4 regions of the Mesorhizobium sp. M7D.F.Ca.US.004.01.2.1 genome follow, and region 4 is predicted to be linked to each of the others. Evidence: predicted binding sites of a transcription regulator. Region 4 holds the regulator's gene; each other region holds the start of a gene.
The links. Region 4 encodes PhoB, which activates phosphate uptake and scavenging genes when phosphate is short. Its sites were predicted from a motif close to TGTCATNNANCTGTCAT; they were not measured.

Region 1 (6,608 bases), on a different contig from region 4:
AGGCCGCGCGTGTAGCACTCCTCCGCGCCTTCTTCGAAGCGGCGGATAAGGTACATCTTGTAGAGCACCTGCCTGAGCTGCTCGGCGCTGTACTGGCGATAGACGAAGGGCAGATTGGCGCGACTATCAGTGACGGCTTTGCTGGCTCCGGCCATGATCACGCTCCCACGGACCCGTAGACGAGCTTGTCCTGGCGCGCGCGCAGTTCGGCGATCTTGGAGCCCGCTGCGGGAGCGGCATTCGCATAGGTGATGAGCTCGCCCTTCTTGATCGGCGCGGTGACCGAGCCGCCCTGCAGCAGGCCGCAGGGAATGGCCTTGGCGGCGCGCGCCTCCGGCGTCGTCATGATCCAGGCGCGGTAGCAATATTCGCCGATCGCATCGAGCTTCTCGCCCGGCTTCATGTCCTTCTTGGCCACCGCGCAGACCTCTGCCACGGGCTTCGCCAGCGGCACCATGTCGGCCTTGCCGTAGAGCACGACGCGGGCGCAGGTCAGCGGCACCTCCAGTGAGGTCAGATGATAGGGACGGTGGAAGGTGAAGTACGGGCCTTTGCCCATCTTCAGATCTTCCATGCGCTCCGAGATGCGCGGATGCGACATGTCGGCGACGACGAAGACGCCGGGCGCGACACCCTTGCCGATCGAATAGTCGACAACGCCAACCTTCGACAGCACGCCGCCATCCTTCTGCGGCACCAGCACCTTGGACAACTCGCCAAGCGTCGCCGCCGGGCCATGCATGCCGGCCTTGTCGGGAACCAGCCCGGTGGCATTGGCGATCGCCGCCATCTCGACCATGGTCTTGGAGCCATCGACGAATTCGACCAGCATGCGCACATTCATGTGCCGGCGCTTGGCTTCCTCCTCATAGTCGGGGGGAATGGCGTCGATGTTGAGCGGATTGTTCTTGCCCTTGCCGGCAGCAACGATCGGGTGCCCCATGGCCGAGACGAACTCGATCAGCTCCATGCAGGAAGACGGCTCATCGCCGGCGCCCAGCGAATAGGTGACGCCGAGCCGGTCGGCCTCGCTCTTCAGATAGGCGCCGATGGTGACATCGGCCTCGACATTCATCATCACCAGGTGCTTGCCATGTTCCATGGCGCGCAGCCCGATCTCCGCGCCGACGGCGGGAACACCGGTGGCGTCGATGACGACGTCGATCAGATCATTGTTGATGACCAGGCTGGCATCATTGGTGACCGCCACCTTGCCAGCCTCCATCGCCGCCGTCATCGCCGACGCGTTCGAGACTTCGCGCGCATGCCCGGTTTCCTGGAAGGCGATATCGACCGCCTTGCTGGCCGCGGGCAGGTTCAGTTCGGAAATGGCGCCGATCTCGATGCCTGACATATGGGCGACGCGGGTGACGATGTCGGTTCCCATCTCGCCGGAGCCGATCAGGCCGATGCGGATAGGCTTGCCCGACTTGGCGCGTTCCTCGAGATCGCGGGCAAGACCCGTCAACGAAACATTGGAAGCCATACCGCTTATTCCTCCCACATTGCAGGCTTGTTCAATTGCTTGACGGGTATTGAACATCTGTATTTCTGTCAAGACTAATGTCCAAATCCGTGCGCATTTAGGGCACTTTCCCGGCAGCCCGGGCGGGGGCGAAAAAGCGCTGGGCAAAGCCTGATGTCGCGCAGTCAAGCGGTTCACCGCAGGCCCGGATGAACCCCATAGAAGTCAGGCGATTTGACGCCGCTTCTCCCGGCACAAGGCAGCCGGGGTTGTTCGCTGGACTGTCAGTGCGTAAAAGGCGCATAGAGGCATCGGTTAGGGGCTTTCCGATGAACGTTCAACAATGGGTGCGGCCCGCCGCGCTGCCGGGCGATGGCCCGGCGCATGCGATCGCCGGCATCTTCGCCGCGGAACTGCAAATACCGACGGTTCAGCTCGACGACAACTTCTTCGATCTCGGCGGCGACTCGCTGACGGCCGAGACTTTGGTACTAGCCGTGCAGAAGCGGTTCGGCGTCAAGTTGCAGACCTCTGTCCTGCTCGGGGCGCAGACACCGCGCGAGTTCGGCCGGCTGATCGCAGCGCTGGTGCCGGTCCATCCTGCCCGTCAACTGATCGTGCCGGTGTCGGGCAATGTCGGCTATGAGCCGATCGCCATGATCCATGGCATTTCCGGCTCGGCCCTGTTCGCCAATCGTTTCGGCAAGCGACTGAAGCAGAAATACGCCGTCATGGCCGTGCGCGGCATGGGGCTCGAGCCCGGCGAGACGCCCTATTCCAGCATGGCCGAATTCAGCTCCAACTACTTTGAAGCACTCACTTCGGTGACCGGCCAGCATCCCGACATCATTGGCGGCATATGCGCAGGTGGCCTGCTGGCGATCGAGGTCGGCCGGCTGAGCCATGAAGCGACCGGCAAGCGGCCGGCGCTCGTGCTCATCGATCCGCCCTCGCCCGGCTCGGCCTGGCTGAAACCGATGCCGGACGATCGCATGACCGAGAGCAGGCGTCGCCAGATCGCCCGCAAGGTGACCTACTGGCGCCTGTTGCGCGATGGGCTCAGCGCGTTAGGCCTGGGACAGACGCGCCTTGGGCGACATCTGCGCAGGAAGGCGTTCAAGAGCGCGCTCTTGCAGGCAGCGGCCGGATTCGTGCCCTCGTCCTATCCCTGCGATATCCTCATTCTCGCCAGTTCCGAATGGGGCGCCACGACAGTGGCGCAATACAAGGGCTGGGCATCCGACATGGCCACTATGAAAACGGTCGTCATGCCTGGCGCGCATGAGAAGTTCCGTGCGGCCAACATGGATGCGATCGACGCTGAGATCATCGCTTTCCTCGCCGCAAGAGACACGGCAGCGCGCGACGTCCAGCACCAGCAATGAGTTTTGGCCAGCGAGAAGTCGCGTCCATCGCACCGGAGAAGCTGGTGCCGTGGGTAACGGGTGTTATTCCGCCACACCGACGGGAAAATCGTGGAAATGGACGACCACCCCGTCCGCATCGATCAAGATCACGGCATAGGCGGGAGGCTCGTGGCCAAGGCTCCAGCTGTTCGAAAAATCGAGCGCGGTCTGATGGTTGGTGCTGCGCAGCGTGCTGACGGGAATGCCGCGCCAACTGCCGGCGATCAGCCGATGGACATGTCCGGCGAAGATATGACGGACATTGCCGTGACGCAGCAGGACATCGTGCAACGCATCGGCGTCAGTGAGCATGACCCGGTCAAGTTCGGGGATGTGAATCCTGAACGGCGGATGGTGCATGAACAGGAAGACCGGCCAGTCGCGCGCCTGTTCCAGTCTCTCGCCCAGCCAGCGCAGGCGCGCGTCGCAAAGCCTGCCCTCGACATGGCCGCTGTCCAGCGTGTCGAGCAGGATCAGGCGACCCTCGCTTGTCTCGACAACGCTCTGGACGAAACCGCGCTCGGTGGCAGCTTCCGGGAACATCTCGACAAACAGCGCCCGGTCGTCATGATTGCCGAGCATCAGTCGGCAAGGCGGAACGAACCCCGCCAGTCTTTCCTTCAGCGCAACGTAGGCGGCCCGTTCGCCGTCATTGGTCAAGTCGCCGGAAATCACCACCAATTCGGCATCGGCATGGTTGCGGCTTATGTCGGCAAGGCAGGCGTCCAGCCTGGAGAGCGGATCGGAACCGTACAGAAGACCGCCCGGTGTCATCAGATGCGGATCGGAGACCTGGATGATTTTCATGACCCTACTCGGAATGCCTTCTTGCTGGCGCGGCGCGACATCAGCCGGCAAACGAAACGCCTCGACTCCGCTTTACTGTGCCGTCCAGCCGCCGTCCATCGGCAGGGTCGTGCCGGTGATCTGCTTGGCTGAGTCCGAGCACAGGAACAGCGTCAGCGCCGCAAGCTCGTCGACGGTAACGAATTCCTTGGTCGGCTGTGCGGCGAGCAGCACGTCATGCTTGACCTGTTCCTCGGTCATGCCGCGCGCCTTCATCGTGTCCGGGATCTGCCTTTCGACCAGTGGCGTCCAGACATAGCCTGGCGCGATCGCGTTGACGGTGACGCCGTCGAGCGCCGCTTCCAGCGCCACCGTCTTGGTCAGGCCTGATATGCCGTGCTTGGCCGACACATAGGCGGACTTGAACGGCGAGGCGACCAGCGCATGCGCTGAAGCCGTGTTGATGATGCGGCCCCATTTGCGCGCCTTCATGGCGGGGAGTGCAGCCTTGATGGCGTAGAACGCCGCGAGCAGGTTGATGCGGATGATGGCTTCCCACTTATCGTCCGGAAACTCCTCGATCGGCGCGACATGCTGGATGCCGGCATTGTTGACCAGGATGTCGAGACTGCCGAACGCTGCCTCAGCCTCATGCACCATGGCGCTCACCGCCGCGCCGTCCATCATGTTGGCATCGGAGTAACGGCACTTGACGCCGAAATCCTTCTCGATGCCGGCCCGCTCCTGCTCGATGGCAGCCGCGTCGCCGAGACCGTTGATGGTGACGTTGGCGCCTTCGGCGGCAAAGGCGCGGGCGATGGCCAGGCCAATGCCACTGGTCGAGCCGGTGACGAGCGCGTTCTTTGAAGACAGGAAACCCATGATGATCTCGCAGGAGGTGGGAGGGAATGAACGTGGCGGCTTGTGCGCCGCACCATGACACTGCCACGGTCATATGTCGGTGCGATTACAGTGTTGCGACGGCGTCGACGGGCCTGTCAGGCGGCTGACACGGCACTGTCATGGTGCCGTGCAACATAATCCGGAGCGCATTCGCGCAGTCATTCCTGAACCGATGGGGCACCCGCCTTGCAGATCGCCGATGTCGTGAAGCGCGCCTATGCGATGCCGCTGACCAACCCCTCCTTCCCGCCCGGGCCGTACCGTTTCTTCAACCGCGAATATGTCATCATCACCTACCGCACGACGCGCGAGGCGCTCGAGGCTGTCGTGCCGGAGCCGCTGGAAATCGACGAGCCGCTGGTCAAGTACGAATTCATCCGCATGCCGGATTCGACCGGCTTCGGCGACTACACCGAGACCGGCCAGGTCATCCCGGTGCGCTACAAGGGGCAGCACGGCGCCTACGTCCATTCAATGTATCTTGACGACGACGCGCCGATCGCCGGCGGTCGCGAACTGTGGGGCTTTCCCAAGAAGCTCGCCAACCCCAAGATCGTCCATGAAGGCGAGGTGATCGTCGGCACGCTGCACTATGGCAGCGTTTTGTGCGCCACCGGCACGATGGGTTACAAGCACAAGGCCGCCGATCACGGCTCTGTCCTCGCTTCGCTGCCGGCGCCCAATTTCCTGATCAAGATCATCCCGCATGTCGACGGCACGCCGCGTATCTGCGAGCTGGTCCGCTACCACCTCACCGACATCACGCTGAAGGAAGCCTGGACGGCGCCCGCCGCGCTCGATTTACGGCCGCACGTCATGGCCGACGTGGCGCGGTTGCCGGTGCTCGACATCGTGTCATCAGTCCACTTCACCGCCGACCTGACGCTTGGGCTGGGCGAAGTGGTTCACGACTATCTCGCCGACCGCACCTGAGCGCATCAGCCATTCAGACATGATCCCGAAAAGCGGGAACCGGTTTTCGCTAGAGATCGTGCCCAAACAAAGTCGGAGACCAAAGCCGTGCTTGAACGCAATCGCAAGAAGGAGGCCACCGCCACCATCGCGGAAATCTCGGCGCAGTATGACCGCATCGCGCTGGTGTTTCAGGGTGGCGGCGCGCTCGGCGCCTATCAGGCCGGTGTCTACCAGGCGCTGGCCGACGCCGGCTGCGAGCCGAGTTGGCTTTCCGGCGTGTCGATCGGCGCCATCAATGCGGCGATCATCGCCGGCAATGAATCAAGCCGGCGCCTGCAGCGGCTCGAGCAATTCTGGCAGACGATTTCGGGCCGCAAGATCTGGGCCTACACGCCCGAAGGCGACATCTATCGCGACATCCGCAACCGCACCAGTTCGTGGATGACCATGGTCATGGGGCAGCCCGGCTTCTTCAAGCCGCGCAACCCCAATCCGTGGATCGAGCAATCGGGCGCCGAGGGCGCCACCAGCTTCTACGACACAGCCGAATTGAAGGAGACGCTGGAAAGCCTGATCGACTTCGACATCTTGAACGACGGCAAGAAGCGGCTGAGCGTCGGCGCGGTCAATGTTCGGACCGGCAACTTCGTCTATTTCGACACCGACAAGGTCCGCATCGAACCTGAGCACATCATGGCCAGCGGCGCGCTGCCGCCCGCCTTCCCGTCGATCCGCATCGAAGGCGAATATTACTGGGACGGCGGCATCGTCTCCAACACGCCGCTGCAGTATCTGCTCGACCAGGAAGAGGACCGTTCTTCGCTGGTCTTCCAGGTCGACCTGTTCAGCGCGCGCGGCGTGCTGCCGCGCAGCATGCCGGACGTGTTGTCCCGCCACAAGGACATCATGTATTCGAGCCGCACGCGGCAGAACACCGACAATTTCAAACGCATCCATGGCCTCAAGATGCGCCTGCTCGATGCGCTGAAACGGGTGCCGAAGGAGTTGCGGACGCCGGCCGAGGAAGCGCTGATCGAGGACTATTCGGACGCCGGCATTGTCAACATCGTGCATCTGATCTACCAGCACAAAGGCTATGAGGGTCACGCCAAGGACTATGAGTTCTCAGGCAC
Region 2 (8,783 bases), on a different contig from region 4:
AACGACACCGACATGCCGAACTCGCGGATCAGCCGCAGCATGATCAGATTGCCCAGCGAATAGAGCGCCAGCGTCAGCAGGATCTTGCCCAGGCTCGGCGCCAGGCCCCATTGCTTGGCCGCCGTCGCCGCCAGCAGGAAAATGACAGTCGACAAGCCAAGCTGCAGCAATCCCGAAAAGCTCACGTCCCGTCCCCTCTCGAAGCGGCTCCCGCCGCGTGTGTCGAGGACCTTGTTTCCGAAGCGTGCCGGGACGTCAAGCGACGTCGATCAAACGTAGCTCTTGGCAACGGCAAGAGGGAGGGTCAATGTGCTGATATCGCCCAGTCTGTCGATTCAAGGGCGGTCAGGGGCTCATGATACGCATTCTGCAAAACCTGGTGCGACGCTGGAGCGAACTTTCTCTTGCCCTGCAATTCGTCGTTGCCGGCGGCTTTGGCCTGCTGGCCGTCATGCTGGTGGTGGGCGCCTGGGTGACGGCGCAGATCCGGGAGGGCGTCATCCACAATTCAGCCGCCACGACGGCGCTGTATGTCGACAGCGTGATTGCGCCGCTGCTGCCAGACCTGCGCAAGGACCAGGAGCTCAGCGACTCGGTCAAGCGGGCGCTCGACGAGACACTTGGCCAGGGCGCGCTCGGCAAGCGCCTCGTCTCGTTCAGGCTCTGGAGCCGCGACGGCACGGTTCTCTATGCGAAGGAGACGGCGCTGATAGGCCGCCGTTTCGAACCAAGCAGCGGCCTGCGCTCCGCCTTCCAGGGCAATGTCGTCGCCCAGCTCGACACGTTCGACGAGACCGAAAGCAAGGAAGAGGCGTTCGGCGTGCCTTTGCTGGAGATCTACAATCCGGTGCGCGAGCCCTGGTCCGGCGAAGTGGTGGCGGTCACCGAATTCTACGAGATCGCCGACGAGTTCAAAGCCACCTTGGCTTCGGCTCTGTGGTCTAGCTGGCTGATCGTGGCCGGCGCGACCCTGGCGGCATTGCTACTCTTGTCGGGCATCGTCCTGCGCGGCAGCCGCACCATCGACGATCAGCGCGGGGCGCTGCGCCGCCAGGTGTCGGAACTGCAGGGTCTGGTGACGCAAAACAGCGCCCTGAGAATGCGCGTGCAGCGGGCCTCCCGCCGCGCCACCGCGCTCAACGAAAGATATTTGCGCCGTATCGGCGCCGATCTCCATGACGGTCCAGCCCAACTCGTGGCCCTGGCGGCGTTGCGCATGGACAGTCCGATATTTTCCGCCGACGGCCATTCGGGCGAAAGCCGCTCGACCGAGGTCGCGATGATCCGCAAGACGCTGGAGGATGCGCTGCGCGAAATACGCGGCATCTGCACCGGCCTCGTCCTGCCGCAGATAGAGACGGCAGCCGCACCAGACATTCTGCGGCTGGCCGTCAACGAACACGAGCTGAGGACGGGAACGTCGGTGACACTCACGCTGGCCGGACAGTTGCCAGAGCCCGGCGCCTCCGAGAAGATCAGCATCTATCGTTTCGTGCAGGAAGGGCTGAACAATGCCTACCGCCACGGGCGAGGCAAGGATCAAGCGGTGAGTGCCGGGATGAAAGGTGGCAGGCTTTGTGTTGAAGTATCGGACGCCGGGCCAGGCTTCGATCCGGCACGGGTCGAGGGCCTCGGGCTCGCCGGCCTCAGAGAGCGGGTCGAAAGCATTGGTGGCCAGTTCGAAACCTTGACCGGGCCGCAAGGCACGCGATTGGTGATCCGTCTATCGATTGAGGAGCAAGCATGACTGATGTTATTCGCATCGCCATTGTCGACGATCATCCCCTCTTTCGCGAAGGTGTGACGCGCAGCCTGTCGGAGATCGGAGGTTTCGAGATGGCTGGCGAGGGTGCCACGGCGCAGGATGCCGAACGCATCGCCTCGACGGTGCGGCCCGACATATTGCTGCTCGATATCTCCATGCCGGGGGGTGGTCTGGCCGCGGTTGCAGGCATCCTCGCCAGCCATCCCGCCCAGAAGATCGTCATGCTGACCGTTTCGGAGGCCAATGCCGATGTGACAATGGCCCTGAACGCTGGGGTGCGCGGCTACGTCCTCAAAGGTATCGGATCGCGCGCGCTTGCCGACATCCTGCGCAACGTGGCGGCTGGCGAGAGTTATCTTTCGCCGACGCTGTCGGCCCGACTGCTTTCGGATCTCCAGTCCCAGAAGCCCACCAACGCCATAGCGGACCGGCTGCGGCAACTCACCGAGCGGCAGACGGAAATCCTGCGGCTGGTGGCTGAGGGGCTGAGCAACAAGGAAGTCGCCCTGCGGCTGGAGCTTCAGGAGAAGACCGTCAAGCATCACATGACCGGCGTGCTGTCGAAACTCAATGTGCGAAACCGCACCGAAGCAGCCTTGATGATGCGTGAGTCGCGCGACCGCGACAGGAGCCATACCTAACAGTTCAGCGCTTCTACCAAACCGGAGCCGCTCCAGGGACTTCAGTCATCGCGGTGCCGGAAATCGCGCGGTGCCGGCCCAGAAACGAGGTCACCTCCGCCGGGGGGCGGCGGAGGTGACATGTGAAGCCGGCCGTTGCCTGTTGGCAAGCTTCACAAGGCCTTCAGGCGGCTGACATCGGCCGGCGTGGCCCGGCGGTCGATGATCGTGCGCCCGAGCGCATCCTCCATCCTGAAACGGCCGTTCTCAAGCTGTTCGGTTAAGCCGTCGGGATGCCGGACTGTGATCTTGTTGCCTGTCACGTCGACCTTGTCACCAGTCGTGGCATTGACATGACTCGCGCTGTTGCCCTTGTTTGATCCTGACTTGCCGGAATTGCCGCTGTTGCCATTCCCGTTGCTGTTGCCGCTATTACCGCTGTTGCCGCCGCTACTGTTTCCGCCACCGCTGCTGCCACCATTGCCGTTTCCACCCCCGCTGTTGCCACCGCCATTACCGCCCTTGCCGGCCTGTGCGCTGGCGGTGTCGATTCCGGGAACGGAGCCGTGGAGGGCAAAGTGATAGGGAGCGATGGTCAACGCCAGCGCGGCCGCCAATCTGAGCGCCAGCCGGCAACAACGGGTCGTGACCGATCTGTGCATCCTGATCTCCGTCGATTGAGCCGGCGCCCACCCTCAACGTCGCAGTAGCAACCAGCATCGCTGAAAGACGTGGTTCCCGGAAGCGACCTCCGACCGTTGCGGTTGTCACCCAGGACTTTTGCAAGCGCAAGGTTGGACTAAAGTCCTATCCCTATGCTATATTAGCTTCGTATGAACGGCGCCGCGACCGCTATCGCTTAACGGGAGACTGGCTTTCCCGATGCCTGACGACGGCAGACGCCGGACATCAAGTCACCTCCGCCGGGGGCGGCGGAGGTGACTTGTAACGCTGGCTTTTGCCTGGTTGACCTGTTTCACAGAGCCTGAAGACGACTAATATCGTCCGCCGGCGCCGGACGTTCGACGATGGCGCGGCCGAGGGCTCCTTTATATCGAAACGACCGTTCTCGATTGCTTCCCTGGCGCTGTCTCTCTGATGCCGTCGGGATGCTCGATCTTGTTGCCGTCCACTCCGATCCTGTCGCCGGTGGTCCGCCGTCACATCATGTCCACCATCCCTGGCACGGCAACTCCGAGAATGCTTGGCCAACGGTGCGCGGAATGCCTGTTGCGTCTGAAAGGCCTCTGATGTCACGAAAATGTGATCCGGCGATTATAAGGGGTTAAACAGGCAACACGCTCCAGCCATCCACGCAGCCAGAGGCAAGCCCCCAAATGACCGAACACCGCTCCCCTGACGCCCGATTCCGCACCAGCCTGCTCGAGGAAAACGACGGCCCGGCCACCAACCCCACCGACAACCGCACCATGGGCGAGATCATTGCCGCGCGGTTCTCGCGCCGCGGCTTCCTCAGGGGTTCGCTGGCCGTCTCGGCCATCGCCGCCACCGTCTCCCCGCTGGCGCTTATCAGCGCCGACGAAGCCCGGGCCGCGGAAAGCTCGGCCTTCGCGTTCGACGAGTTGGAGGCCGGCATCGACGACAAGCATCATGTCGCACCGGGCTACGACGCCGATGTGCTGTTGCGCTGGGGCGACCCGCTGTTTGCCGATTCGCCGGACTTCGACCCGACGAAACAGTCGGCGCAGGCGCAGTCCAGACAGTTCGGCTACAACAACGACTACGTCGGCTATCTCCCGATCGACGGTTCAGCCGAACACGGCATGCTGGTGGTCAACCACGAATACACCAACCCGCATCTGATGTTCCCGGGCATCGTGAAGATCGTCGAAAAGGACGGCAAGAAGTCGGCCGAAGTCGCACCCCTCTCGAAGGAGCAGGTCGATGTCGAGATGGCGGCGCACGGCGGCACCATCGTCGAGATCCGCAAGGACGCTGGCAAATGGCAGGTGGTGCGCGACGGAAAGCTTAATCGCCGCATCACCTCCAGCACCGAAATGGCGCTGTCGGGTCCGGTTGCCGGCCATGACCGCGTCAAGACCAATGCCGACCCGTCCGGCACCAAGGTTTTCGGCACGTTCAACAACTGCGCCGGTGGCGTCACGCCCTGGGGCACCTATGTGATGGCCGAGGAAAACATCCACGGCTATTTCTCCGGCGAACTGCCGGCAGACCACAAGGAAGCCGCCAACTACAAGCGCCTCGGCATTCCCGAAGGCGCCTATGAATGGGCGGCGCACTATGACCGCTTCGACTTGGCCAAGGAGCCGAACGAAGCCAACCGCTTCGGCTGGATCGTCGAGGTCGATGTCAACGATCCGACCTCGACGCCGAGGAAGCGCACCGCCATGGGCCGCTTCAAGCATGAAGGCGCCGAATCGATCGTCGCCAAGGACGGCCGCGTCGTCTTCTATCTCGGCGACGACGAGCGCTTCGACTATGTCTACAAGTTCGTCACCAAGGCGGCGTTCAATCCGAACGACCATGCCGCCAACAAGGACCTGCTCGACGACGGCACGCTGCATGTCGCCAAGTTCGCCGAAGACGGTTCCGTGGAATGGCTGCCGATCGTCTTCGGCCAGGGGCCGCTGACGGCTGAAAACGGCTTCACTGGCCAAGCCGACGTGCTGATCGAAACACGCCGCTCCGCCGACCTGCTCGGCGCCACCAAGATGGACCGCCCGGAAGACATCCAGCCCAATGCCGTCAACGGCAAGGTCTATGTGATGCTGACCAACAATTCGAAGCGCAAGGCCGACCAGGTCGACGCCGCCAACCCGCGCGCCGAAAACGCCTTCGGCCACATCATCGAGATATCGGAGGACGGCGGCGATTTCACCGCTGCCAAGGGCAAGTGGGAAGTGCTGTTGAAATGCGGCGATCCTTCGGTGGCCGATATCGGCGCCACCTTCTCGACGGCAACGACGGCCAATGGCTGGTTCGGCATGCCCGACAATTGCGCCGTCGATTCGGCCGGCCGCCTGTGGGTCGCCACCGATGGCCAGGGCCCGAAGGCCACCGGCCGTACCGACGGCCTGTGGGCAGTGGACACCGAAGGGTCGGCGCGGGCGACCTCAAAACTGTTCTTCCGCGTGCCGATCGGCGCCGAAATGTGCGGTCCGCTGTTTGCGCCCGACGACCAGACCGCCTTCGTCGCCGTCCAGCATCCGGGCGACGGCGGCGAGGACTGGGAGGCGTTCGGCCGCCCGTCCTACTATGAAGACCTGTCGACACGCTGGCCCGACTTCAAGCCCGACATGCCGGTGCGGCCGTCGGTGGTCGCTATCACCAAACAGGGTGGCGGCAAGATCGCGGTCTGATATCCGGCACTGGTTTGCAATCTCAAGGGAGGGATTTCGGTGACCCCGAAGCCCCTCCCTTTTTACGTGAAATCATTCAAGCCTCGGGAAAGATTGGCAATTTAAACGTGGCGCCCTAGGTCTTTATCAGGAGATCGCCATGTCGAAGTCCGTCTATGACCGTGGCTTGCTCAAGCCAGCCGATATAGCCAAGCTGCAGCGCGTGTTCGATGAGGCCTGCCGGCGGCGTGAAGCGCATCCCGATTCCGCCGATGCGCGCGAAATCGCGCTTAACCTGCTCGCCCTGCACAATGCCGGCATGGTCGAAGAGGATATGCTGATGGAGGCCGTCGGTTTCCGTCGGCTCGAGCCGAAGTCGGCGTGATGCCCGGCGGCGCCTTATCCTATTCGGCCCGCTGAACCACGGCCACATTGATCATGCTTCTCAATCGGAAGCCGATGGATTCGTACAATCTTATGGCACCAGTGTTTGCGGCATAGGCGTGGAGGTACGGTATCTCGCCGCGTGCAAAAATCTGGTCTGCCACGAACAGCGATAGCAGCCGGCCGAGGCCGCCGCCACGGAATTCCGGGTGCGAACAGACGCCGCTGAGTTCGCTATAGCCGGGTTGCTTCATGCGCTCGCCGGCCATCGCCACCAGCCTGCCGTTGATTTTCACACCCCAGAAGTCGCCGAGGCTCAACGCCCCGGATGTGAACGGGCCGGGTTTGGTGAGTGACGCCAAGGCCAGCATCTCGGCCGCATCCTCTTGCGTCAGACGTTGCACGCGCTCGTCCGACACGGTCTGCAACGGCACCTCGGCAACCATCTGGACGGCAGCGGCCGTCGAGATCGCCGACAAGCCGACCGGCAGCGCAATGGCATCGGCCTGAGCCATGATCACGCTCTCGCCCGAGGACACAAGCTTGCCGAACGCCCGCAGGCTTTCGGCATCGTCGGTAGCGGTAGCGGCAAAGAGGGCGATTGACGGTGAATAGCGCCTGGCAAGCTTGCCACCTTGCGCGAAGGCCTGATGCCTCGTCTCCAGCGCGCTCCAGACAGGACGGTCAAGAATATGTTTCATTGCCTGGCGCCTTGTTTGACGCGACGATCGAGCGGGGCCGTAGCCAGACCGTCCTCAATGGCCGCGAGTTGATCGAGAAGTGGCCCCGAAAGATCTCGGCACAAATCCGCGACGGCGCTCTCTATGCGCGGCCACACGTCCCGCTTCGCGACATCGACCAGGCGTTGACCCTTCTTAGTCAGCGAGACCACCCGCCGCCGCTGGTCACCATCCGACTGGATGGCTTCGACCAGCCCCAGCTCGGCCAGAAGCGACACGCTTCTTGTCACACCCGGCTGTGTCAGCCCCAGCGATTGCGCCAGTTCGCCGACAGCCAACGGTCCCAGTTTGTCGAGTGCGGCAAGCAACGGGTACTGGCTCGATTGAAGTGGAACCTCCAAGCCGTCGAGCAGACGCTGCGCGTCGGCCTGCAACTGCTCGCCAATGCGCTTCAACCTGCTGCCCAGGCAGAGGTAGCCAAGAGATCGTATGACGTCTTCCATAGTCGACCTGTGCCATAAATGATAACATGTTATATAACATAGCAAGCAGTTGATCAAGCCGACGTACCGGCGTCTCCGATTAAGTCAGCGTGAAGCACCGGATTGGTGGGAGGCGCCAGCGGAAGCTGCAATCCGTTTGGCGATCGCCTTGGCCAGGATGCCGGCATTGGCGAAGCAGCCGCGAATGCTTGGCCGCATGCCGGTGAACCACAGGCCGGGCAATTTCGGATCGGCTTGCCCGCCGTTGAAGAGCGGAACGCCCTTGCTGTCGAGCACGCCGAGCTTGCCGACCATGGGCTCCAGCCCGGTGCGGTAGCCTGTCGCGGCAATGACGATATCGGGATCGATCAGGCTGCCATTGGCCAGGATCACGCCGTCGCGGGTGAATTCCCGTATGGCCGGCACGACGGTGATCTTGCCGGCCTTGATGGCGTCGACGGCGCCGTCGTCGGCAGCGATCGCGGTATAATCCGAGGTCAGGCGGCTGACGCCGCCCCTGGGTGCGGGCGGCACGCCGAATTTGGTCAGGTCGCCGAAGACGAGGCGCTGCGTTGCCGCGATCGCCGCATCGGCGACCCGCAACGGCAAGCGCGCCATGAACGGCGAAAGCCGATGCACGGCGATCTTGCCGATCCGCTTGGGCAGGAGGGCGGGGCCGTTGCGGGCCGACAGCCAGATGGCGGCCGTGTCTATGTCGGCCAGATGATTGAGCGCGTCGAAGCCCGAATTGCCGGCGCCGACGACCAGCACTTTCTGGCCCGCATAGTCCTGCGCGTCGCCGAAATCCGCCGAATGGATGATGCGGCCGGCGAAATCCTTCATGCCTTTCCATTCAGGAGTGAATGGCTGCCTGTCGCGGCCGGTGGCGATGACGACATTGCGGGCCAGGCGCCGCCCCGCGCTGGTCCGCAGCGCCCAATGATCGCCCTTGAAGGCGATTTCTTCGACAGCGACGCCAAACTGCACCGGCAGCCGGTTCTCCTCCCTGAAATCATTCATATGGCGGATGACGACCATCCTTTGCGGAAAGGCAGGGGTGCCCGGGGGATAGGCGAGGCCAGGCAACGAAGAAAGATCGCGGTGGGTGTTGAGATGCAACTGCGGGTGTCGCCGGTGCCAGGGCTCGGCCAGCCGGCTTTCCTTTTCCAGGATCGCGGTCGGCACGCCGGCGTTCATCAAGGCGTGCGCGACGGCCAGTCCGGCAGCACCGGCGCCGACGACGATTGCCGGCTCGACCGTCACCGTCTGGTCCGCCACCCACCTGATTGTCGTATCAGCCATTCACTCTTGAATCCCATTCGACCGCCCTGCCGCAAGGCTCGCATGACGCTGTAACCGTTTGATCCCGCGCAGGACCATACCCGCAAACCGCTGCCGATTTCGAGCCATACGATTTTCGAGGCATACGCTGGGCCGCGGTTGTGCCCTATATGGCATATGCGCAATATCAACGGTAATCAGGTCGCGGCAATGTGATTGATTCGAGGCCCTGGGGGGCTGGCGGGTCTCTG
Region 3 (7,660 bases), on a different contig from region 4:
TCCTCGATGACGGCGATGTCGAGTTCGCCGGCAAGGTCGAGCACCGCCTCGCGCTGCTGGCGGTTCAAGGTCTCGCCGGTCGGATTGGCGAAATCCGGCACCAGATAGGCGAACTTGGCCTTGCCGCCATTAGCGGCAGCCGCCGCGCGATAGGCATCCGGCGTCATGTTGCCGCCGTCCACCGTCAGCCGCTCATAGCGCGGCTCGTAGGCGTTGAAGGCCTGCAAGGCGCCGAGATAGGTCGGCCATGTCACCAGCGCGGTATCGCCCGGCGACAGGAACAGTTTGCCGAGATAGTCCAGCGCCTGCTGCGAGCCAGAGGTGATGAAGATGTTGGCCTCGTCGCAGGCGACGCCGAGCTTGCCCATCTGCCCGGCCAACCAGCGCCGCAGCGGCAGATAGCCTTCCGAGACCTGGTATTGCAGAGCGGCACCCGCCTCTGCACCGCCCAGCACATCGGCATAGGCGTCGCGGATGGCCTCGGCCGGGAACAGCGCCGGATCGGGAATGCCGCCGGCAAACGAGATGATGTCGGGCTGGTCGAGCAGCTTCAGGAGTTCGCGAATTTCGGACGCTTTCATGCGCGACGAGCGCGAAGCCAACAGGTTCATCAAAGTCACGACACGCCTCCCCAGACGCAGCAATATAGGTCAACTTGCCTGACCTATATCCCCTCTTGCCTGCGAATTGAAGTGTGCCTGAACGATTTCCCGAATGCGCCAGCGCAATGCACGAACGCCGCGAGCAATTCCACAAAAAGTGTGCAGCGGTTTTCCGTCCGGCTAAAGGCTCTTCTTGTAGCCGAGATGGCTGCCGATGAAGCCGAGGCTTTCATAGAACCGGTGCGCGTCCGCGCGCGACCTGTCGGTGGTCAGTTGGACGAGGCTGCAGCCGCGCGCCCGGCATTGCGCGATCGCCCATTCCATCATCTGCCTGCCGATGCCGCCCGAGCGCCTGTGGCCGGCGACCCGAACCGCCTCGATCTGCCCGCGCCAGGCGCCCTTGCGCGACAGGCCGGCAAGGAAAGTGATCTGCAAGGTGCCGACCACCTCGGCGCCCTCGACGGCCACCGCCAGCAGCTGGTTGGGGTCGGCATCGATGGCGTTGAAGGCATCGACATAGCCTTGCGCCAGCGGCACCGAGGCGTCCTCGCGGCCGGCGCCAAGCGGATCATCGGCCAGCATGGCGACGATGTCAGGCAGGTCGGAGGCTTGCGCACGGCGGAAGGTGATCATGGTGTCGGGCATATCGTGAGGCGCTGGCAGCGGCAAGATTTGGATACGCTCCCACCGGGCGCTGGCACAACCCTCTGAGGTTCAATCCGCATCACCCGCCGGCTTGGCCTTGCCGCACTGCGCCAGCACCTTGCCGATGGCAGCGCTCGAGCCCTTCAGCGGAAAACTGGTCTGGCCGTATTTGGCCGCGCTGACGCTGACCTCGCCTTTTCCGCGCAGCAGGTCCAGCAGCGGATCGGCTTTCGCCAGATTGACCACGAAGTAGTTGTACATGGCCTCGAGCTGCAGCGTCTTGGTCACCGTCTTGCCGTCGGCCTTGAACTCGAACGAACCGCTGAGGCCGGGCTCCAGTTGCTGGCCTGTGGCGCCGAGATCGAAACTCAGCACCGGCGTGTCGAAACAGGTCAGCATCAGATGCGCATCGCCTTTCGGGCCGCCGCAGACCGAGGCGGTCAGCACGCTGCCGCCCTCGTCTTCCTCCATCTTCGCAGCCCAGCCGCCGCACGACGCGGCAAAAGTCGGCTGCGCGGCCTGCAGGACCGCGACCGCACCGGCGACGACGAGATATCCAGCTCTCATGACTTCCCCCAATTGACCCCCTCTAGGGCATTTGCAGCACCAGCAGGCATTCTATAGGAAAAGCTGTCCTGTGGCATTGCCCGTCGCGCAGATGTCGCCCGGTCCTGATTTTGCGGAGAGCGGTGTTGAGAGCCTGTGTTCGTCTGTGTCTTCTGTTGGCCACCTTGCTGGCCTTGCCGCTCACCGCCCATGCGCAGTGGAAGCCGGTCGAGAAAGTCGAGACCTACGCCATCTCGGGCCAGTCCGGCGCCGAACTCTACCGCTCGATCGGCGAGAAAGGGCCGCTGATCCGCGGCGCCAAGACGCGCACCATGGCCTACACCAACTTCAAACTGACCTGGAGCGGCAGGGACTACAAGCCAAGGGGCAAGGACTGCGTGCTGACAATGGGGCGGCCGAAACTGATCATCACCTACGCCTTGCCGAAGCCTGCGGGTTCGTTGCCGCCGGCCGTCCAGAAGAGCTGGGACGTCTTCATCGCCAGCGTCAGCGCCCATGAACAAGTGCATGGCGCCAGCATGGTGCAGATGGTCCACGACATTGAAGCGGCGACGGACGGCCTGACCATTGCCGACGATCCCAAATGCAGCAAGACCAGGACCGAGGTGGTCAAGCGGCTCGACGCGATCTCGAAGGCGCGTGTACAGGCAAGCCGCGATTTCGACCGCGTCGAATTCGGCGATGGTGGCAATCTGCAGAAACTGGTTTTCGCTTTGGTGACCGGCCCTTGAAACAGGCCACCGCGCCTTTGCGACGCGGCGGCAAGATTTGAAGTCCACCTACCGGCTGAGATCGAGCGCTGCGCTCAGGTCGCCCATCGGCGGCTGGTCGTTGTTGCGCAGCGCCTTGTCGCGGGCAACGATGCCGGTCAGCACCGGCAGATCGTAGCGCGCGGTGATGAAGCGCAGGATCGACGTCGTGTCGTATTGCGTGTGGTCGAGCGTGCCCATCTTCGCATAGGGCGAGATGATGAAAGCCGGGATGCGGTTGCCCGGCCCCCAGCGGTCGGCCTTTGGCGGCGCGACATGGTCCCAGAAGCCGCCATTCTCGTCATAGGTGACGACCACCAGCATGTGGCTCCATTGCGGGCTCTTTTCCAGATGCGAAACGAGGTCGGCGAGATGCTGGTCGCCGCTCGCCACATCGGCATAGCCGCCATGCTCGTTGAGATTACCTTGCGGCTTGTAGAAGCTCACCGAAGGCAGCTTGCCGTCGTCGATCGCCTTGATGAACTCGGCGCCATCCAGGCCACCGTCTCGCAGGTGCTCTGTCCGCGCGGTCGTGCCCGGCGCGTAGGCGGCGAAATAGTTGAACGGCTGGTGGTGGAACTGGAAGTTCGGCACCGGCGTCGCGTTCTTGCCGTCGAGCGTTGCCTGCCAGGCGCCGGCATACCAGGCCCAGTCGACGCCCTTCAGCGTCAGCAGGTCGCCGATGGTGATGTCGTGCTGCGGCGGCAGCGTCGTCGGCTGCGCCGGATCGGCCAGCGCCTTGTCGCCACCCTCGACCGGCTTGTTGGCGCTCGGCTGATAGGGCGGCTGCATGGTGTTGACCGCATAGAAGTCGGGCGTGATGGCGCCGTCATTGACGAATTTCGGTGCGCCGCCAAGTGCCGACGGCGGCGAATTGTCGGCGACCTTCAGCGTCTTGCCGTCGGCTTCGACCACGGCGATCTGCCCCTTCACCGGGCTGGTGTCGGCGTGCGGATAGACCGGCGCGCAGGCGCAGGCGAGCTGGAAATGGTTGAGGAAGGAGCCGCCAAAGGCGCCCTGGAAGAAATTGTCGGCCAGAACGTATTTCTTCGCCACCGCCCACATCGGCAGCACCGATCCGTCATAATGGCCCATCACCAGGCCGCCGGAATCGGCCCAGGCGACGAACTTGTCGTTCTTGCCCGCGTCGATCTGCATTTGCTCCTGATAGAAACGGTGCCAGAGGTCGCGCGTGATGACCGAGGTCTTCTCGTTGAAGCCGCTGGCATCGTCGATGGCGAAGCTGGCATTGGTGAGATGCGCCGACTGCGCCTCGGTGACCGGCGGCGTCACGCCCTTGGCGGTCAGCCCGCCCCAGGCCGGCGGCAATTCCGTAAGCGGCTTGCCGTCGCGGTCGAGCTGCCGCGCCTGGTCGGCCGAGACATTGGCCAGGCCGTTGGCGCCGGGGAAGCCGCCATAGAGATTATCGAAGCTGCGGTTCTCGGCATAGATGACGACGACGGTGTCGATATTGTCGTAGCCGGGCGGTGCGGCCATGGCCGCGCTGGCGAAGGATGCCAGGGCCGTACTGGCGAGGCAAAGGGAGATAAAAGGCCGCGTCATGGGAAGTCCTCATGGCTGGGGGATGGCTAGAGGGGCAATGCATGGCTTGGGGGCAACGGCCATGGCTGCAAAGGCTAAGTCGATGCCTTGTCACCTTTGTGACATCTGCGCTGCCGGCGAACACGGTTGCGTGAGCGGATGGACCAGTCATCAATCCGTTGCAGTGCGCACCTAATTCCCAGGCAAACCGGATTGAACCCATGACGACAGGACGATGGAAAAGCCTGATGATCGCGGCCGCTGCAGCATCGATCTTTGGCTTTGCCGTGACCCTGCCGGCAACCCTTGTTCGCGCTGGAACCGGCAGTGTCCATCCCGGGCCGATGTCGCGGGCGGATGCCTTCGCACGCGCCGCCGCCCTGACCACGCTTGGTCGAAAAATGTTCTTCGACCCGGCGCTGTCTGCCTCCGGCAAGCAGGCCTGCGCGTCCTGCCACGACCCGCACCATGCCTTCGGCCCGGCCTCGGCGGCTTCAGTCGAAATGGGCGGGCCGCATCTCGACCAGCCCGGACTGCGTGCCGTGCCCTCGCTTCGCTATTTGCAGGCCGCGCCGGCCTTCACCGAGCATTTCTACGATTCGGAGGATGAGGGCGACGAGAGCGTCGACAATGGTCCAACCGGCGGCCTGACCTGGGACGGCCGCGCCGACCGCGGCAGCGATCAGGCGAAGATCCCGCTGCTGTCGCCGTTCGAGATGGCCAACAAGGATGCCGCTGCCGTCACCGCCGCCTTGCGCAAGGCCGCCTATGCTGACGACTTCAAGGCGGCCTTCGGCGACGACGTTCTCGACCATCCGGACGATGCTTTCGACGCCGCCGCCGAGGCGCTTGGGACCTTCGAGCAGAGTGCGCCCGACTTCTATCCCTATTCCAGCCGCTACGACGTCTTCCTCGCCGGCAAGGCGACGCTGTCGGCACAGGAATTGCGCGGCCGCGCGCTGTTCGAGGACGCAGCCAAGGGCAATTGCGCCAGTTGCCATCTGAGCGAACCGGCCAATGACGGCGAACCGCCGCAATTCACCGATTTCGGCCTGATCGCCATTGCCGTGCCACGCAACAGGGCGATTCCCGCCAATGCCGACCCCGCCTATGTCGATCTCGGCCTATGCGGCCCGCTCAGGACGGACTTCAAAAGCCGGGCTGACTACTGCGGCCTGTTCCGCACGCCGACGCTGCGCAACGTGGCGGTGCGCAAAAGTTTCTTCCATAATGGCACTTTCCACACCTTGCGCGACGCGGTCGCCTTCTACGCGACGCGCGACACCGATCCCGGCCGCTGGTACCCGAGAAACACCGACGGCACGGTCCGGCAAAACGCCGATTTGCCAAAGGCTTACTGGGTCAACCTCAACCAGGACCCGCCCTTCGGCAAGAAGCCCGGCAACAAGCCAGCTCTCACCGATCCCGAGATCGACGACATCGTCGCCTTCCTGCAAACGCTGACCGACGCCGACCAGCAGGCAGCGCCAGCGAACTGAACCGCCTTGCTCGTTTGGCCTGCCCGCCGGCGAAAGAAAGGGTTCTGGATTTGCCGGATTTGATGCGCCGCAACGCTTGGGACCGGTAAAGAGAGACATATCCCATTAGCGCTTCCTAAACCGCTTTCCGGTAATCCTCGTCACTCGATGGTGGGGCGCCGATGAACGCATTCAGGCGAGCGGCCGGATTTGTTGTTATCATGTTGACCGGCGCGGCGACGCTGGCGGCGTTGCATATCGATGCCCAGCGAAACTTCGCGCTGGCCAAGGAGCGCTATCTCGAGAATTCCCAGGCCGCTTCCAGAGCGACAGCCAAGACCGTCGAAGACGCCTTGCGGGCCGTCTATGAAAATGTGCGGACCTTGACCTATCTGCCCAGCGTCCAAAACCTCGACCGGCATGGCACCAATCTGGGCGACGAAGGCCGCGCGACAATCCAGCAGATCTACAACAACCTCGCCAACAACGTCTCCATTTCCGAAGTTTACTTCCTGCCGCTGGATTTCAACCCGGACCGCTTCGATGCGGTGACCGGCAAGCTCGAGGAGCCGATCCTCCAATTCGACCAGCTGATCGTGAATGCCAAGGCGAGATCCGAGGTCGCCGCGGACGCGAAGCCCGGAAAGTTGGACCAGAATGCCCTGGTTCGCCCCCCCGAGGAGATCGAGACCTATGAATACCACGAACTGGCAAAGCAGCTCGCCTGGCTGAAGACGAACTATCCGAATTCAAGCGCCATCGACGGGCTCAACGTGCCGATTATCGGCACGAAGGAGCTCATCACCTGCGACAACACCGATTTCATCCACACCGGCAATGACGCGGACCGCTCCGGCTTCATCCTTTCGGTCCCGGTCTTCGGCGGGGATGGCAACCTGCGCGGCTCTGTCTCGGCGATCATGCTTACCTCGGCGCTGCGCAAACTGTTGCCGAGCAGCGACTATGTCATCGTCAATTCAGGCTACGGCTTTGAATCCGACCAGCACAAGATGTCGACGGCGCTCGCGGCGGATTCCCGTGCCTTCACGGCGGCCGACCCCAATCTGATCTATTCCGAAGTCATCCCGCTCTCGCTCAACGATCCCAGGAGTGCATGGCGTCTCTGGGCCGGTTTCCCCAACAGCCGGTTCGACAGTAACCTGGACGTCCAGTCCGTGCATGAATTCGAACTGGCCGGTTATGCGGCGGTCGCGGTGGTCACGCTGCTGGCGCTGGCCTGCTGGTATGCGATCGGGCGGACGATGACGATGCAGGTCGAGGCAGCCGAGACCCTGGAGCGGCGGGTCGAGGAACGCACCGCCGAGATCCAGCACCTGGCCACGCATGACATTCTCACCGGCCTGCCCAACCGAGGCCTGCTGGCTGAAACGATGGACGAGGCATTGAGAAGCCTCAGGGACGGCGAGAAGCTGGCCGTCCACTGCGTCGACCTCGACCGTTTCAAGCCGGTCAATGACACGCTCGGCCATCCGGTCGGCGACGAGCTGCTCGGTGCGGTGGCGAAGCGGTTGAAACACCATGCCGGCGAAACCGCCATGGTGGCGAGAATTGGTGGGGACGAGTTCGTCATCCTTCAGCTCCTGCTCGACGGTAACGACGAGGCCGGCGTGCTGGCAAGCCGCGTCATTCATGCCCTGTCCGACGAATTCTCCATCCATGGCCACAAGATCAACATCGGCGGCAGCATCGGCATCGCCGTCTTCCCCGACGACGGGCAAAATTCTGAAACCCTTATTCGCAATGCCGACCTTGCCTTGTACAAGGCCAAGATGGAAGGCCGCGGGACCTGCAGGTCGTTCGAGCCAGGAATGGACGCGAGACTGCAGGAGCGGCGCCAACTCGAATCCGAGCTGGCACTCGGCGTGAAAAAAGAACAGTTCGTCCTGCACTATCAACCGCTGCACGACGCAAAGACCTCGCAACTCACCGGCTTCGAAGCGCTGGTGCGATGGAACCATCCGCGCCTCGGCCTGCTGCCGCCGTCGGAGTTCATCCAACTGGCCGAGGAGACGGGCGTCATCGACGCGCTTGGCGAGTGGATCCTGCGGCGTGCCTG
Region 4 (8,783 bases):
GCCCGCTACATGCTGATGCGCATCGACGCCCGCACCGGAGCCTGACCGATGTCGACAGCCACATCGCTTCACCAGAGCCGCAAGAGGAAGAATGCCGTGATGATGACGCTGTGCGTCACCGCGGCGGGCATCGGCCTAGCCTGGCTGGCGCTCATCCTCGGCGCGCTGGTCTACAAGGGCGCCGCCGGCCTGTCCTTTGATGTCTTCACGCAGATGACGCCGCCGCCCGGCGACGCCGGCGGCCTGCTCAACGCCATCTATGGCAGCGTGGTGATGACCGTCATCGCCGTCATCGTCGGCACACCGATCGGCGTGCTGGCCGGAACCTACATGGCCGAGTACGGTCGCTTTTCCAAGCTGACCACCGTGGTGCGGTTCATCAACGACATCCTGTTATCGGCGCCGTCGATCATCATCGGCCTGTTCGTCTACGAACTGATGGTGCGGCCGATGGGGCATTTCTCGGCGATCGCCGGTGCTGTCGCGCTCGCCATCCTCGTCATCCCGGTTGTCGTGCGCACCACCGAAGACATGCTCAATTTGGTGCCGAACGCCTTGCGCGAAGCCGGCACCGCGATCGGCGCGCCGCGCTGGGTGGTCATCAAGTCGGTCGCCTACCGCGCCGCGCTTTCCGGCATCGTCACCGGCATATTGCTGTCGATCGCCCGTATCTCCGGCGAGACGGCGCCACTGCTCTTCACGGCGCTCAACAACCAGTTCTGGTCGAGCAATCTCAACGCGCCGATGGCCAGCCTGCCTGTCACCATCTTCCAGTTCGCTCTCAGCCCTTACGAGGAATGGCAGCAACTGGCCTGGACCGGTGCACTCATCATCACATTGACGGTTCTCGCGCTCAGCATCGTTGCTCGCAGCCTGACCGGACGCAGAGAGGACAAATGAGCCAGATGTTGTCTCCAGACATGACGATCGCCGCCGAGGCCACCGCCAAGGCCAAGATCGAGGTCAAGAACCTCAACTTCTACTACGGCCAGAGCAAGGCGCTGAAGGACATCACGCTGTCCTTGCCCGAGCGCAGCGTCACCGCCTTCATCGGGCCTTCGGGCTGCGGGAAGTCGACGCTGCTGCGCGTCTTCAACCGCATCTACGAACTCTATCCCAAGCAGACCGCCGAAGGTCAGGTGCTGCTCGACGGCCAGAACGTTCTCGACCGCTCGCAGGATCTCAACCTGCTGCGGACCAAGATCGGCATGGTGTTCCAGAAGCCGACGCCATTTCCGATGTCGATCTACGAAAACATCGCTTTCGGCGTCAGGCTCTATGAGAAGCTCAGCAAGTCCGAGATGGACGGCCGCGTCGAGCAGGCGCTGAAGCGCGCAGCACTCTGGAACGAGGTCAAGGACAAGCTCAACGCCAGCGGCCTCAGCCTCTCCGGTGGTCAGCAGCAGCGGCTCTGCATCGCCCGCACCGTGGCGGTGAAGCCGGAAGTCATCCTGCTCGATGAGCCGGCCTCGGCGCTTGACCCGCTGTCGACCGCCAAGATCGAGGAGCTGATCGACGAGTTGCAAGCCGACTACACGATCGTCATCGTCACCCACAACATGCAGCAGGCGGCGCGCGTGTCGAAGCAGACGGCCTTCATGTATCTGGGCGAACTGGTCGAGTTCGACCGCACCGAGAAGATCTTCACGTCGCCCCGCGAGAAGCGCACGCAGGACTACATCACCGGCCGCTTCGGCTGAGTTCAGGCATACGAGGGACAAGATCATGGGCGAACACACAGTCGCTTCTTTCGACGAGGATCTCGGACAAATCAGCAGGCTCATCAGCGATATGGGCGATCTCGCCGGCTCGATGGTCGGTGGTGCCACCAAGGCGCTTTTGAATTCCGATAACGCCCTCGCACAGCGCGTCGTCTCCGACGATGCGATCATGGACGCGCGCCAGCGCGAGCTCGACGACCGCGCCATCACGTTGATCGCCAAGCGGCAGCCGATGGCCGACGATCTACGCCATGTCGTCGGTTCGATCCGCATGGCCGGCGATCTCGAACGCATCGGCGACCTTGCCAAGAACATCGCCAAGCGCGTCGGCACCGTCGGCCTCAGCGTCACACCGCGTGACCTGTCGCATTCCATCGACGCAATGGCTCAGCTGGTGCTGATCCAGGTGCAGGGCGTGATCGAGGAGTATGCGGCGCGCGACGCCGCGGCCCTGGCGAAACTGCGCGCCGCCGACGAGCGCATCGACGTCAAATACACCTCGGTGTTCCGCGAACTGCTGACCTACATGATGGAAGACCCGCGCAACATCACTGCCTGCACGCATCTGTTGTTCTGCGCCAAGAACCTCGAGCGCATCGGCGACCATGTGACCAACATCGCTGAAAATGCCTATTATGTTTTGACCGGCACGCAGTTGCCCGCCAATCGCCCGAAGCAGGACGAGACGGCAATGTCCGCGCCGGCGGCATGACGACAGGGGTGACCAGTCGATGATCGCGCCACGCATCATGGTGGTGGAGGATGAGGAGCCGCTAGGCGTGCTGCTCCGCTACAATCTGGAATCCGAGGGTTACCAGGTCGAGGTGGTGACGCGCGGCGACGAGGCCGAGATCCGGCTGCAGGAGAACGTTCCCGACCTTCTGGTGCTCGACTGGATGGTGCCTGCGGTTTCGGGTATCGAACTCTGTCGTCGGCTAAGAATGCGTCCCGAGACCGAGCGGCTGCCAATCATCATGCTGACCGCGCGCGGCGAGGAAAGCGACCGCGTGCGTGGCCTGTCGACCGGCGCCGACGACTATCTGGTCAAGCCGTTCTCGACGCCGGAATTCATGGCCAGGGTTAAGGCGCTGCTGCGCCGCGCCAAGCCGGAAGTGCTGTCCAGCGTGCTGAAGGTCGGCGACATCGTGCTCGATCGTGAGTCGCACCGGGTCTATCGCAAGAAGAGCGAGATCCGGTTAGGGCCGACCGAGTTCCGCCTGCTCGAGTTCATGATGCGCCATCCCGGCCGCGTCTTCTCGCGCAGCCAGCTGCTCGACAATGTCTGGGGCGAGACGATCTACATCGACGAGCGCACGGTCGACGTGCATGTCGGCCGCCTGCGCAAGGCGGTCAACAACGGCCGCATGCCGGACGTCATCCGCACCATTCGTGGGGCGGGCTACGCGATCCGCGAGGATTGAACTCGCCCGTCTGAATTCACGCCACGTTTTTGCCTGCGACGCTTCCTCTCGCCTGCGCGCCCGGCGCGAAAATCTCCTGGTCGACGAAGGTCAGCGCGCGCATGGCGCAGCCTTCGCGGATCAGCGGCAGTTCGTTCGGCTCGGTGTCGAAGGAAATCGATTTCGAGTGCTGGCCGCCGGCGGTCTGGGCAATCGCCTCGCGCAATGCCGGCTCGATCAGGTCGAAGGCAGCGGCGCTGACGCCGACCATGGCGACGGGCGCCGGATCGATCAGCGCGAACAAGCTGCCGAGACCGTAGCCGAGCGCTTCGCCGGCCTTGCGATAGGCCTCGCGCTCGGGGCCATCCCTTTCGCGGGCCGCGGTCGCCAGGGCGCGCATGTCGGCGTCGCTGACATCGGCGACGGGTTCTGCGTCCTCGCCCAGCTGCCTGGCGTTGCGCCAGATGGCGTAGTTGCCGGCATAGGCCTCGACGCAGCCGCGCCGCCCGCAGCGGCAGAGCGCACCTTTCGGCTGATGGATCATGTGGCCGAACTCGCCGCCCGAGGAATGGGTGCCGGTGAAGAGCTCGCCCTTCAGCACCAGGCCCATGCCGATGCCATGCGACAAAAGGATGGCGATGAAATCGTCGCGGTAGCGATCAGGATCGCGCCAGCGTAGCGCTATCGCCATCATGTTGCAGTCATTCTCCATGGTGGCGGGGATGCCGAACTCGTCCTCGAGTATGTCGGCGAAGGCGATGTCGGTGTGCGGCGTGATAGGCGACCACAGCATGGCGCGGGCGCGGGTGTCGGTGATGCCCTGGATTGCCAGCGCAATGCGGGCGATGCTGCGGACGTCGAGATCAGGGTCCTCGAGACGGCGCCGCACGATTGCCGTGCATTCGCCGATCAGCGCGTCCCGCGACATGGTCAGCGTGTCCAGCCGGCGCTGTTCCTCTGATATCACCTGGCCGGCATAGTCGATGACGGCGACGGAGAGAAAATTCAGCGACAGCACCACGGTCATCACCGCCGCCGCTTCCGGATTGAGGCTGAGGCCAACCTGCGGCCGGCCGCGTTTGAGCGAGCCGGCCTCGCTTGGTTTGCTTTCGGTCAGGATGCCTTCGCCGATCAGGTCGGAAGAGATCGCCGATATGGTCGAGTGGCTAAGGCCGGTTGTCGCTGCGATCTCGGTGCGGGACGGCTGTCCGGCGCGGCGCACGGCCGCAATCACCATCGCCCGGTTGCGCCGGCGCAAATCGTCGTGGCGGATTCCGACCGACATGTTTCTTCAAGTCCTCCCGGTCGCCGCGGTTCTCCGTGCCCCTCGAACGCTGTCGGCAACGCAGTCAAATACTGGCAGAAGCCGCCCACTCTGTCATTTATTTATTCCGGGGCCCGAAAAAAATTCGCGAGCACATCAAAATCCATCAGAATCGATGTTGACAGCGTTCGGGTGTTGGACCAGTATTTTTTCGAGGCTCGAAAAAATAGGGCCTCTGTGCCGGCCTTCGGGTCAGTTTGGTCGCGCCATACGCGGCGCAGGGAGGATATTATGAAAAGATTCACAGCCGCCATCCTGGCGGGTGTCGCCATGTCGCTGACGCTCGCGTCGGTCGCGCAGGCGAAGGACAAGGTCATCGGCGTTTCGTGGTCCAACTTCCAGGAAGAGCGCTGGAAGACCGACGAGGCCGCCATGAAGACGGCGATCGAGGCTGCCGGCGACAAGTACATCTCCGCCGATGCGCAGTCCAATCCCGGCAAGCAGCTTACCGATGTCGAAAGCCTGATCTCGCAGGGCGCCAATTCGCTGATCATCCTGGCGCAGGATGCCTCGGCCATCGGCCCAGCGGTGCAGAAGGCGCTGGACGAAGGCATTCCGGTCGTCGGCTATGACCGTCTGATCGAGAACAAGGACGTCTTCTACCTGACCTTCGACAACAAGGAAGTCGGCCGCATGCAGGCCCGCGAAGTGTTCAAGGTCAAGCCGGAAGGCAACTATGTCTTCATCAAGGGTTCGGGCGCCGATCCGAATGCCGACTTCCTGTTCTCGGGCTCGATGGAAGTGCTCAAGGAAGCCATCGACAGCGGCAAGATCAAGAATGTCGGCGAGGCCTATACGGACGGCTGGCTGCCCGCCAACGCCCAGAAGAACATGGAACAGTTCCTCACCGCCAACGACAACAAGGTCGACGCCGTGGTCGCGGCCAATGACGGCACCGCCGGCGGCGTCGTCGCGGCACTGACGGCGCAGGGCCTTGCCGGCACCGTGCCGGTCTCGGGTCAGGACGGCGACCACGCCGCGCTGAACCGCATCGCACTCGGCACGCAGACCGTGTCGGTGTGGAAGGACGCGCGCGAACTCGGCAAGAACGCCGCCGAGATCGCCTCGCAGCTCGCCGACGGCAAGAAGACGAGCGACATTGCCGGCGCCAAGGACTTCACGACACCGGGCGGCAACACCGTCAAGTCGCTGTTCCTGACCCCGGTTGCCATCACCAAGGACAATCTCAACGTCGTCATCGACGCCGGCTGGATCAAGAAGGACGAAGTCTGCGCGGGCGTCGCCGCCGGCACCGTCGCGGCCTGTAACTGATCTGGATCACGTCGAAATATCTGAACGCCGCGGCCCAAAAGCCGCGGCGTTTTCTCAAAAAGATTTGTATTTCCGCATCACGCGGATAGCTTCGGGAGCAATTCCAGGAAAAGTGCGTAGCGGTTTTCCGTCCGGAATTGCGTCAAAACAAAGAGATAGAACGGTTCGGCGTTTCCGGGAATCGGTGAACCGTTCTAGGCTGAGTTCCGGCATCCGCGTCAGACGGCCAGCCGGTGGGAGGAAATCATGACCGACACGACGTCCAACCCGCAGGCCGACACCGCGCGTGCGTCGGAGCTCGGCGTGGTCGCCCGGTTCCTGAAGGCGACCGAGATCGACACCCGCATGCTCGGCATGGTCGGCGCCCTGCTGATCATCTGGATCGGGTTGCATGTCATTTCCAGCCTGCGCCTCGGCGTCAATCCGCTCGATTTCGACAGCCGCACCTTTCTGACGCCGCGCAATCTCTGGAACCTGTCGGTACAGACATCGGCGGTCGCCATCATGGCCTGCGGCATGGTGCTGGTCATCGTCATGCGCAACATCGACCTGTCCGTCGGTTCCGCCGAGGGCCTGATCGGCATGGTGATGGGATTTGCCCAGGTGCATTTCCTGGTGCGGTTTGTCGGGCTCGAACTCGGCAATCCGTGGATCTGGGTTCTGGCGCTGGTCATCGGCCTGGCGCTCGGCCTGCTGATCGGGGCCTTTCAAGGCTTCGTCATCGCCTATCTCGAAGTGCCGGCGTTCATCGTCACGCTGGGCGGACTGCTGGTCTGGCGCGGTGCTGCCTGGTGGGTCACCAGCGGCCAGACGGTGGCACCGCTTGACGCCACCTTCCAGCTCATGGGCGGCGGGCCGTCGGGATCGATCGGCGCGACCTGGAGCTGGGTCGTTGGGATCGTGGCCTGCCTCGCCGTGGTGTTTGCGCTTTTCAACGGGCGGGTGCAGCGCAAGCGTTTCCGGTTTCCGCTGCGTCCGATCTGGGCCGAGACGCTGCTCGGCGTCGTCACCTGCGCCGTCATCATGGGTGCGGTCTGGCTCGCCAACTCCTATCCGTGGCCGATCGGCATCGTGAACCGGTATGCGGCCGCCAACAACATCACCGTGCCCGAAGGCGGCCTGTTCATCGCTCACGGCATCGCCATACCGGTGCTGATGGCGATCGCCGTCGGGCTGGTCATGACCTTCATCACCAACCGCACGCGTTTCGGCCGCTATGTCTTTGCCATCGGCGGCAATCCCGAGGCTGCCAATCTCGCCGGCATCAACACGCGCTGGATCACCATGAAGGTGTTCATGATCATGGGCGTGCTGGCGACGATCGCCGCCGCGATCTCCTCGGCCCGGCAGAATTCGGCGACCAACGTGCTTGGAACGCTAGACGAGCTGCTGGTCATTGCCGCCGCCGTCATTGGCGGCACGTCGCTCGCCGGTGGTTCGGGAACGATCATCGGCGCCATGCTCGGCGCGCTGCTGATGCAGTCGCTGCAGTCAGGCATGGTGCTGCTCGGCGTCGACTCGCCGCTGCAGAGCATTGTCGTCGGCGCCGTGCTGGTCATCGCCGTCTGGCTCGACACCGTCTATCGCAAGCGCGTCTAGGAGGCATGGCCATGACTGACAAGATTGCTCCTGCGGCCACAGCACTGATCGATATGCGCAACATCTCGATCGCGTTTGGCGGCATCCGCGCCGTCGACGACGCCTCGATCGATCTCTTCCCCGGCGAGGTCGTGGCGCTGCTCGGCCACAACGGCGCCGGCAAGTCGACGCTAATCAAGATCCTGTCCGGCGCCTACAAGCGCGATGGCGGGCAGATATTCGTCAATGGCGAGGAAGCGTCGATCTCCAACCCGCGCGACGCCAAGAAATACGGCATCGAGACGATCTACCAGACGCTGGCGCTGGCCGACAATGTCGATGCCGCCGCCAATCTGTTCCTCGGCCGCGAGCTGATGACCGCCTGGGGCACGCTCGACGACGTTGCCATGGAGGCGGAGGCGCGCAAGGTGATGGGGAGGCTCAATCCCCGCTTCCAGCGCTTCAAGGAGCCGGTGATCAAACTGTCGGGCGGCCAGCGGCAATCGGTGGCGATCGCGCGCGCCATCCTGTTCAATGCACGCATCCTGATCATGGACGAGCCGACGGCAGCGCTTGGTCCGCAGGAAACGGCGCAGGTCGGCGAGCTGGTCAAGCAGCTCAAGTCCGACGGCATCGGCATCTTCCTGATCAGCCACGATATCCACGACGTGTTCGAGCTTGCCGACCGGGTCTGCGTCATGAAGAACGGCCAGGTCGTCGGCACAGCCCGCACCACCGATGTGACCCAGGACGAGGTGCTCGGCATGATCATTCTGGGCAAATGCCCGCCCGGTGCCATTCCCGGACCGGGGGCGCTGAAGATCGCTGCCTGAGGTCAGACCAGGTCGCGGGTTGCCGGACTCGTGATATGCTAGCCGTCAGCATGGCTTGGCCTTGCCATTGTGTTGGCACGGCGACTTGCCCATAAAGGTCCCTATTCGCTCAGGGACCACATCATCCGTTGAAGAAGCTTTTTCCAATCGTCGCGTTCATCGCCGTTGCGCTGATCAGCATGACGATGGCGGGGTTTGCCTATTTCGCGACGCAAGAAGCCGCCCGCATCAAGTTCGAAGCGACGGCCGACGACGCGCTCAACCGAATCGAGAGCCGCATCGACCTGCATTTGTCGCTGTTGCGCTCGACGCAGGCCCTGTTCGACGCCCGCAACGGCGATATTTCCGGCAACGAGTTCAAGGCGTTCTTCAAAGCGCTCGATGCCGACAACAATTTTGCCGGCTTGCGCGGCATCGGCTATGTCAGGCTGGCGAAGGCTGGAGACGAGGCGGCGGTCGAACGCGATATGCTGCGCGACCATGGCGTCAACCATCCAATCTATCCTGACACCACGCAGCCTTGGCGCACCCCCATCGTGCTGTTCGAGCCGCTCGACCCGTCCAACCAGGGCAGCATCGGCTATGACATGTTCAGTGAACCGGTGCGGCGCGCGGCGATCGAAAAGGCGATGTCGGATGACCACCAGCACGCCAG

Region 1: a site for PhoB is predicted at 4,613-4,629, ahead of EN993_RS28020 (acetoacetate decarboxylase). Genes of this name have one in related genera too.
Region 2: a site for PhoB is predicted at 3,637-3,653, ahead of EN993_RS18860 (PhoX family phosphatase). Genes of this name have one in related genera too.
Region 3: a site for PhoB is predicted at 4,272-4,288, ahead of EN993_RS26050 (acid phosphatase). Genes of this name have one in related genera too.

Annotation. Positions count from the first base shown of each region.
Region 1 covers NZ_RZRQ01000297.1:428-7,035, reverse strand. Annotated here, with positions in the region: partial or broken gene EN993_RS28045 (thiamine pyrophosphate-dependent enzyme) at 1-155, opposite strand, end outside; gene EN993_RS28040 (NAD(P)H-dependent oxidoreductase) at 158-1,486, opposite strand; gene EN993_RS28035 (acyl carrier protein) at 1,795-2,850, shown strand; gene EN993_RS28030 (phosphodiesterase) at 2,914-3,678, opposite strand; gene EN993_RS28025 (3-hydroxybutyrate dehydrogenase) at 3,751-4,539, opposite strand; gene EN993_RS28020 (acetoacetate decarboxylase) at 4,747-5,493, shown strand; gene EN993_RS28015 (patatin-like phospholipase family protein) at 5,581-6,608, shown strand, end outside.
Region 2 covers NZ_RZRQ01000134.1:6,346-15,128, reverse strand. Annotated here, with positions in the region: gene EN993_RS18880 (hypothetical protein) at 1-185, opposite strand, end outside; gene EN993_RS18875 (sensor histidine kinase) at 356-1,747, shown strand; gene EN993_RS18870 (response regulator transcription factor) at 1,744-2,406, shown strand; gene EN993_RS18865 (hypothetical protein) at 2,559-3,047, opposite strand; gene EN993_RS18860 (PhoX family phosphatase) at 3,723-5,726, shown strand; gene EN993_RS18855 (hypothetical protein) at 5,866-6,090, shown strand; gene EN993_RS18850 (GNAT family N-acetyltransferase) at 6,110-6,790, opposite strand; gene EN993_RS18845 (MarR family transcriptional regulator) at 6,787-7,272, opposite strand; gene EN993_RS18840 (NAD(P)/FAD-dependent oxidoreductase) at 7,357-8,553, opposite strand.
Region 3 covers NZ_RZRQ01000249.1:826-8,485, reverse strand. Annotated here, with positions in the region: partial or broken gene EN993_RS26070 (PLP-dependent aminotransferase family protein) at 1-611, opposite strand, end outside; gene EN993_RS26065 (GNAT family N-acetyltransferase) at 783-1,235, opposite strand; gene EN993_RS26060 (hypothetical protein) at 1,317-1,814, opposite strand; gene EN993_RS26055 (DUF922 domain-containing protein) at 1,967-2,545, shown strand; gene EN993_RS26050 (acid phosphatase) at 2,594-4,126, opposite strand; gene EN993_RS26045 (cytochrome-c peroxidase) at 4,327-5,604, shown strand; gene EN993_RS26040 (EAL domain-containing protein) at 5,766-7,660, shown strand, end outside.
Region 4 covers NZ_RZRQ01000012.1:34,759-43,541, reverse strand. Annotated here, with positions in the region: partial or broken gene EN993_RS04345 (phosphate ABC transporter permease subunit PstC) at 1-45, shown strand, start outside; gene pstA (phosphate ABC transporter permease PstA) at 49-900, shown strand; gene pstB (phosphate ABC transporter ATP-binding protein PstB) at 897-1,700, shown strand; gene phoU (phosphate signaling complex protein PhoU) at 1,726-2,433, shown strand; gene phoB (phosphate regulon transcriptional regulator PhoB) at 2,453-3,142, shown strand; gene EN993_RS04320 (ROK family protein) at 3,159-4,406, opposite strand; gene xylF (D-xylose ABC transporter substrate-binding protein) at 4,677-5,717, shown strand; gene EN993_RS04310 (sugar ABC transporter permease) at 5,964-7,316, shown strand; gene EN993_RS04305 (ATP-binding cassette domain-containing protein) at 7,328-8,128, shown strand; gene EN993_RS04300 (CHASE domain-containing protein) at 8,257-8,783, shown strand, end outside.